One region of the Fictibacillus sp. 23RED33 genome, then DNA from elsewhere that is predicted to be linked to it. Evidence: a T-box and tRNA genes for the amino acid it is inferred to sense, from the RefSeq annotation. Region 1 holds a T-box; the other holds one or more tRNA genes.
The links. A T-box is a leader RNA that pairs with one kind of tRNA and senses whether it is charged. The one in region 1 lies ahead of IHV09_RS16225 (valine--tRNA ligase), so its partner is inferred to be a tRNA-Val.

Region 1 (4,436 bases):
GCAAAGCATCAGCGCCATACTTCTCGATCACATCCATCGGGTCAACACCGTTACCGAGTGATTTACTCATCTTTCTTCCTTCGGAGTCACGTACGAGCCCGTGAATCAGCACATCGTTAAACGGCTTTTGTTCCGTAAATTCGATCGATTGGAAGACCATTCTTGAAACCCAGAACGTAATGATATCGTAACCTGTTACGAGTACATTTCCTGGGAAGTAACGCTTGTAATCAGCAGCTTCTTCGTCAGGCCATCCCATCGTTGAGAACGGCCAAAGAGCTGATGAGAACCACGTGTCAAGAACATCTGTATCCTGCTCCCAATTTTCGGGATCTTTCGGCTCCGTTTTACCAACGTAGATCTCTCCCGTTTCTTTATGGAACCAAGCCGGGATTCTGTGACCCCACCAAAGTTGACGCGAGATACACCAATCACGAATGTTTTCTATCCAACGCATATACGTATTCTCGAAGCGATCAGGAACAAAGTTTATTTTATCTTCACCTTTTTGAAGCTTGATCGCTTCGTCTGCTAAAGGCTGCATCTTAACAAACCATTGTGTTGAAAGATATGGTTCAACAACCGCTCCACTTCGCTCAGAGTGTCCAACAGAATGAATATGCTCTTCAATCTTAAACAAAATACCTTGCTCTTGAAGATCTTTAACGATCTGCTTTCGACACTCAAATCGGTCGAGTCCTTGGTAAGCACCAGCATTGTCATTCATCTGACCGCCTTCATCCATTACAAGGATACGCTCAAGGTTGTGTCTGTTTCCGATCTCAAAGTCATTTGGATCATGAGCAGGTGTGATTTTTACAGCTCCTGAACCAAATTCCATATCAACATAATCATCTCCAACAATTTCGATCTCACGTCCAACGATTGGGAGGATAGCTTTTTTGCCGATTAGGTGTTGATAACGTTCATCTTTCGGATGAACAGCGATTGCTGTATCACCAAGCATCGTCTCAGGGCGAGTAGTTGCTACTTCGATATGTCCAGATCCATCAGCTAGTGGATACTTCATATGATAGAACGCACCTTGAACATCTTGGTGGATAACTTCAATATCAGAAAGAGCTGTTTTCGTCTTTGGATCCCAGTTAATGATATATTCACCACGGTAGATCAAGCCTTTTTCATAAAGGGTAACAAAAACTTCTTTAACTGCATCAGACAATCCCTCATCTAATGTAAAGCGTTCACGGGAATAATCTAAGCCGAGCCCTAATTTTGCCCATTGATTACGAATAAACTCTGCATACTCTTCTTTCCATTCCCAAGACTTCTCTAAAAACTTTTCACGGCCTAAATCGTATCGAGAAATCCCCTCTTCACGAAGCTTTCCTTCTACTTTTGCTTGGGTTGCAATACCAGCATGATCCATCCCAGGCAGCCATAGAACATCGTATCCTTGCATACGTTTTGTACGTGTTAAGATGTCTTGAAGCGTTGTGTCCCATGCATGCCCGAGGTGTAGTTTCCCTGTAACGTTAGGAGGTGGGATTACGATCGTATACGGCTGTTTACCCTCTTCGCTCTTTGCTTCAAAAAATTTACCTTTCAACCAAAAATCATAACGATTTTCTTCTGTAGCCTTCGGATCATATTTCGTTGGCATCGTCAGTTCTTTCTGTTCGTTCGTCATTCTATTCTCCTCCTTTATTTCTAAAAAAACAAAAAAGCCCTTTCGTCAAAAAGGACGAAAGGACTCCGCGGTACCACCTTTATTTACGGCAAGTCTAAATAGACTTGCTGTACACTCATGAATAACGGATGGACCGTCTTCTCCTACTTCGAGTTTCAGAGAAGATGCTCAAGGGCGACTTCCAACTAACATTCCTTAAGGATTCTTTCAGCAGATGAATCCTCTCTCTAAAAGGTGTTATGTTGTACTATTCCCTGTCTACGCGACAATATAGAATCTGAGTATATTTTATACAACTTATCTGTTTTTAGTCAATAGTATTACCGTAACTTATAAAAGTTATTCTATGCCTTTGATCGCCCTTTGGTGAAAGCCTGTCTTTCACATTAATTATATTGTTGCATAAATTATAAAAAATGGGCGAATGGAGGGCTTGTCTTGTCTAGAAAGTATTTTCGAAAAACACGTTTTCCTGGGTGGTTTGTCACACTCAAACAAACAATCGGACAATTGACTGCGCCACTTATTGTCTTTCAGCTTTTAAGGACGATACTATTTCCATCTGCTGTTGATTTTATCATCCTTTTAACCTTAGTGATCCTCCATGTGTGTTTCGCTTATGATGTTCTTTAAAAAAACAAAAAAAGATCACATATAGTCGTTATATGTGATCTCCTTCATCATTTATGTGAATTTTTGTTGGAATAGAATCTGTTTGCTCTAAAGGTGCAGGTGGGGGAGCCATCATAATCGCATCACAGAAATCTCGGATTTTTTTCATGGCTCTTATTCTGCTCTCAAGCCTATGCACCATTTCAATTTGAGAATAATCGTTCCGTTTCATGCAATAAAGGTCCACTGCATTAAAAACAGGTTCAGGATAAGATAAATAACTAATTAATAATCCTCTTTCTTCGTTTAGCAAGGGTACGTGTTTTTCATAAAGGTCTAATAATGATTTTCCTTCTTCTGCAGACCATTCCTTTTGATGAGCTGCTCTTCTAAAATAAACGGCTAAGTCTCTGATTGGTGTATCCAGAACGGCCTTTTCAAAATTGAGTAGATGGCCTTCACCTGTTGGGTTAAAGATCAAGTGATTCCTTGAAACCTTACCGTGACAAAGTACGCTCCGGTAGCGTTTTTCTCTTTGACACGTTTCATACCATTCTTTCAATCTTCTTTTCGCTTCTTCTGTCATTCTCATGATCTGATGAAAGTGACTAAGGTACGTTAGTTCAAAGGGAGACATATACGTTTTCTGTTCTGCTTCTTCCGTAAATCTCTCCATTTCATATTGCCGATTTTCCCATCTGTTCATGAGATACTGATACGAATGTTCTACCACTTCATTTGAAAAGTCTTGCTCCTTCAGTGTTAACGCATGAATCTTTCCTAAGTGATCGATAAGAACTTCATCTTTCGCTCTCTCATTTCTTTCATCAGACGCAAACCATGGCATTAAATAATACGTTCTTGATCCTAATTGAACCGTATAATCACCAAACTTTGTAGGATACAGAGGAACGACCTGATGAAAACCTATCTCAGAAAGACGTTGGATCACATGCGTAAACCAGCTTCTTTCATCCTCTGACATCTCTGCTTCTTTCAGTGCAAATGTACCCCTTTTCGTTACGACCTTCTTAACTCTCCCATGCTGCTCTAACTTCTCGGGAAATAGATCATAATGAAAAAGGACGGGCCCGTAATTTAATGTATCTTTTTCCGTTGTCATAGGGCCACCTTCCTTCTTTTTTCATCAAACCATTCGGTTACTGTTTTGACCAATGTTCGATTTTTTTCCCAGCAATCTTCATATCTTTTCAAGCCATCTATCATTCTTTCTAAGGAGCTGTTATCTAATTGATCTAAGCAATCATACAGTTCCCAAGGCATAACGACCTCAGCTAAAAGTAACAACCCATGCTCTTGTTCCAAAGAAAAATGCTTATTCACCTCCGTTAACAGCCGTTTTAAAGAAGAAGGTGAGGTTTGTTCCAGCCACTCTACCATAAACTTACGAAGTGGCAGATACCCCTTTACTGGTAAAGATTCACCACCCTGATAAAATAAGAAGTGAAAGATTTTCTTCCCATTTTTTACGCTTAGCTCTTTATCAAGAACAGGTAATGCATGATTTCTCATTCTATTTTTTATAGCACGAGAAAATTCCAATCTTTGCTTACTCTCTTTTATACTCGTAACCATACATTGAAAGTTAGCTTCTAAATACTTTTGAGCAAGCGTCATACAATGATTCAAATCAAAGACAGGAGGTTCGATCTGTTTCATGAACACCTCTTGATTTTTCACAGACACTGCCGCATTTAGTAATGTGCCGATGAACTGCCCCCAACGTTCAACATCTTCACATCCATACAATGTTTCTGTATGATCATGAACAGTGAGCCACCTGTTTCCATATTTTATGGCAGGTTCACCCGATTTAGTACGAATCATACGATCTGGCACAGCGCCTGAGCCCTTAGAGGACTCATCGCGCCAACTTATGTGCCACCTCATACTCTCGCTCTCACTCCAATAACGGATACGCTTCTCTCCATAATCAGTCAGGATGATATGAGGTTTCTCTTTCCATCGCATCCCATAAAGTTCATATTCCTTTTCTAAGGCGTTGATCAGCTCCATAATAGCACCTCGACCTAACGTGAACTTACTGGGATATATATGATCTGTCCTTCGGTTACTTCCCCTTGCTGCAGTTGGTTCATACGCATGAGAGTGTTCAATGAAATATCATATCTCTCACAAATGTGTTCTAGTG
Region 2 (4,436 bases), on a different contig from region 1:
AGGACGACTTAAAAAGTTCGTCCATTTATCAATAAGTATTAAAAGGATTTTGTAGAAATTAATCGAACTGTACTTGAAATACATACTATTCAAATATCATTTATGAGGAGAGGAAGAAATAATTTGAGACTTTTAATTTCATTTTCAAACAGATTGATGCAAAGGTATATGCCCGATCCTTTTCTGTTGGTCATCTTACTGACATTCTTCGTATGTGGTTTAGCACTATTTGCGACAGATAGCACTCCTGTGCAAATCGTTAATTATTGGGGTACAGGTTTTTGGAGTTTATTAACATTTTCCATGCAGATGGTGTTAATATTAGTGACCGGCCACGTTATGGCAAGCTCCCCGCTATTTAAGAAACTATTAGGTTCTTTAGCAAAAATCCCAAAAACACCTGGGCAAGCTATCATACTCGTAACGTTAGTCGCGCTCGTCGCATGCTGGATCAATTGGGGGTTCGGACTTATAATAGGTGCTCTATTCGCAAAAGAAATTGCGATGAAAGTAAAAGGTGTCGACTACCGGCTATTAATCGCAAGTGCTTATAGTGGTTTTATCATATGGTGTGGAGGTCTATCAGGATCGGTTGTCTTAACAATCGCTACACCGGGACACTTTACCGAAAACATTATGGGAGTTGTTCCGACTAGTGAGACAATCTTTTCATCGTTCAACTTAATTATCCTAGCTGGCTTATTCATAATGGTACCGCTCATTAACAGATTAATGGTTCCTCCGGGTGAAAAAGCGTTTGTAATCGATCCCGCTTTGTTAGAGGACAAGCAATCACATGAGGCAGCAAGTAAAGAAGAAACCCTTCAAACACCTGCTGATCGACTTGAAAATAGTCAGTTATTATCTATTCTCATAGGGCTATTAGGAATCTCATACCTAGTCTATTATTTCACGAAAAATGGATTTAGCTTAAATCTAGACATCGTAAACTTTTTATTCCTTTTTATCGGTATCATCTTACATAAAACACCGCTGTTATTTTTGAAAGCGGTTACGGATGCTGTGAAAAATGCGAGCGGAATTATTATTCAGTTTCCTTTTTATGCAGGACTAATGGGAATCGTAACTTCATCGGGACTTGTGGCGGTCCTATCCAATATGCTTATTTCCTTTTCAAACGAACATACTTTTCATTTATTTACTTTATGGAGTGCTGGCCTCGTTAACTTTTTTGTTCCGTCTGGCGGTGGACAATGGGCGGTTCAAGGACCTGTTATGTTAGAAGCAGCACAAAACTTAGGCGTTTCGTTATCAAGAACGGCTATGGCTGTAGCTTGGGGTGATGCATGGACAAACATGATCCAACCATTCTATGCGCTTCCTGCTTTAGCTATTGCTGGATTAAAAGCAAAAGACATTATGGGATACGGTCTTGTTATGATGATCATTACAGGGGTCTTTATCTCTAGCGTGTTTTTGTTGCTATAACACATTAAAATCCAACAAAGAAAGCTCAAAAAAACCTCCTTATCGCTAAGGAGGTTTGCTTATTATGTATGGTGACTCGAGAGGGGTTCGAACCCCCGACCTCTACCCTGTCAAGGTAGCGCTCTCCCAGCTGAGCTATCGAATCAATGCCTTTGTCTAACAAAAATTATTATATATGCTTTTTACGAGTTTTGACAACACTTTTCTTCTGATTCTGCAAAAAAACCAATGATGTCTTCAGCTTTTCTTATGTATACACCGGGAGAGTATCCCGGCTGAATCAACGATTAGTTGAACGTACCTGCAGCAAGATCTCCGTCTTGTACACAAGTTACAGCTATGATGTCTTTACAGTTAACTAGTAGATTACGAGTAGCTGTTCCCGTTGCCGTCGTTACTTCATAAGAAAGCACAACACAGCACTTTGTGTGTTCCCAACGTACAAATCTGAACAACGTAGGATCTGTTGTTCCATTCAAGCTTAACGGTCCAATTCCTTTTAAGACGATTACAAGGAAGCTGTTTAAGTTTTGGCTACAAAAATCAATGTCGTCGGATAGATCACGAAAGAAATCACATACACAGCTATCACAACCGCGTGTGTTATTATGCTTTGTACATTTCTCTTTTCCGTGGAATAAAGAGTCACCCATCGTTACTGACCTCCCATCCATTTAAGAAATAAATCAATCTGTATACCAGATACTAAATAGCATATTAATTTATTTCGAAAATGATAGGATACATGCCTATTAATCGATAAATATGTGTTTACCTATGTTAAACGCAAGATAGAACACTACACACTTTCTTACTTTATTAATAGATTATAGTATGGAATCTTTATAATGAGCATCGTCTTGCTATAAAAGTTTGTTCCGGCAAGGAGGTGAATCATATGGCGATCATCCAAAGCCGTACTCTAAGAAGTAGAATTATTCCTTTAGCAAGTGAGAATCTAGTGAATGTATTCATTACAGGTAATAATGCAACACCTTTTTCTAGTGTTTCAATCCGTGAAGTTGGTGGTAACTTTCTCCGTGTATTCAATGCAGCTAATAGTATTAATGCTTTAATCAACTTGTTTGAAGTGGGAAGCATTGATAACGCTGCTGGAGCTGGAATAACTCCTGAAGTGAATAGCACAGACTTTAGAGACCGTATTATTGAATTTGCTAGAGTTTTCACCGTTGATATTTATGTTCCTGGTTTGCTAGCCCCATTCCTTACTAATGTAACCATTCGAGAAGTCGGTTCAGATTATATAAGAGTAACTAGCGCGACTGTTGACCGATATGTTTTATTCACTTCTATAGCAGCAGTGGATCAAAACTTGATTTTAGTTACAACCAATACCCCGAATGTAACAAGTCGTACTATTCGTTCAGTCTTGATTACATTAGCTAATGGAGATGTTATAGTAGATTTAATCGTAGCTGGTAGAGTGTTCAATGGCGTACAAATTGAAGAAGTACAATCAGATTACGCACGTATTAATAACGCAGCACAAACAAAATTTCCACTCTTAGATATCGTATCTATTGATGTCTTGTAATTAATAAAAATAAAGAAACACGCCGAAATTATGGCGTGTTTTTTGTGTAATACTTATCCTATCTTCTCTTCCTCATCACGTATTTTAATCTCTTCTACATCAAGACGCTCCTGCTTATCTCGGAGTCTGTGTGCGAGTCGGCTTGAAGCATTAGCAGCAATGCTTGCAACAAGGTCATCCAAGAATGTATGCACTTTCCCATTTGCTATCTTCGTATCTAATTTTTGAATAATACCCATTTTAAATTTGTCTAGGTGACCAAAGGTTGTAACAGCTATGGATCCATATCCGAAAACGGCACCAAGAGCGATGGTTTCATCTACTCCAAACAATCCCTCATCTTGTTCAACAATACTTTGAAGTGGTTCAGATAACTTTCTTTGTTCCGCAAGTATATCAAGTTCTACTCCGACTAGAATAGCATGCTGAATCTCGCGCTTCATGAGAACAGCATCGACGCTTTCTATACACTCTTCTTTCGTTAAGCCAGGTGAAAATGGGATCTGCATTTCATATACGATCTCAGCGATTTCAGGAATTGTGACGCCTCTTTCATTCAACAGCCTTCTAGCCGCTGCTTCAACTTCTCGACTGTGCACTCTATTATTCAACAGACTTCACCTCTTCTTAATGTTCGATCTCTTATGGCAAAACGATTTGATTCTTTCATTATATCATTATGTGATACAATAAAACGAGTTGAATGAAAACGCTTATAATTTAAAGATCAGTCAGCACAGGAGGTACTTTTTATGGCCATACTTAAAGGTTCTATTACAGATGATAAAATATACAGCAACTACTTGGATGAGGAGATTGACTTGCTCATCTACCTGCCTTCTAAGTTTACTCCACTCGTTAAATACCCTATTCTAATCGCACAAGATGGCAGAGACTACTTTCAGTTAGGAAAGCTGGCGAAAACCGCCGATCGACTAATGGAAGAAGAAAATTTACAGAGCTGTATCATTGTTGGTGTAAATCATAAAGGAATTGAAGATCGAAAAGCAAAATATGACCCCACAGGAGAGAAGCACGAAAATTACATTCGATTCATGGCATTTGAACTTACCTCTTATCTTAATGAGAAGTTTAACACGCTCCAACTTGGTGCAGGCATGGGCTTAATCGGAGATTCTCTAGGTGGTTACATAGCATTTAAGCTGAGTATTCTGTATCCGAATACGTTCGGGAAAGTGATTGTACAATCTCCTTATGTTCCTGAGAGCCTTATTGATACCGTTGAATCCATAGAACATATGCAAACGTTGACCATCTATCACTCTATAGGTGATGAAGAAGAACAGTTTACGAATCCTGAAGGAATTACCAAAGATTTCTTAACTCCAAACAGACAGCTGAGTAAGCTTTTGAACAATTTAGCTCTCGATTATGAATACACTGAGTTTCAAGGAAATCATCTCTGGGTAAA

Region 2: it encodes a tRNA-Val, which carries the amino acid that the T-box ahead of IHV09_RS16225 (valine--tRNA ligase) is inferred to sense. The anticodon was not compared.

Annotation. Positions count from the first base shown of each region.
Region 1 is NZ_JACZDX010000005.1:55,160-59,595, forward strand. It holds gene IHV09_RS16225 (valine--tRNA ligase) at 1-1,651, opposite strand, end outside; T-box leader at 1,699-1,921, opposite strand; gene IHV09_RS16230 (hypothetical protein) at 2,090-2,284, shown strand; gene ysxE (spore coat protein YsxE) at 2,313-3,386, opposite strand; gene IHV09_RS16240 (hypothetical protein) at 3,383-4,300, opposite strand; gene IHV09_RS16245 (LysM peptidoglycan-binding domain-containing protein) at 4,315-4,436, opposite strand, start outside.
Region 2 is NZ_JACZDX010000001.1:923,699-928,134, reverse strand. It holds gene IHV09_RS04900 (short-chain fatty acid transporter) at 124-1,449, shown strand; tRNA gene IHV09_RS04895 (tRNA-Val) at 1,519-1,594, opposite strand; gene IHV09_RS04890 (hypothetical protein) at 1,737-2,102, opposite strand; gene IHV09_RS04885 (hypothetical protein) at 2,348-3,004, shown strand; gene IHV09_RS04880 (phosphatidylglycerophosphatase A family protein) at 3,058-3,615, opposite strand; gene IHV09_RS04875 (alpha/beta hydrolase) at 3,757-4,436, shown strand, end outside.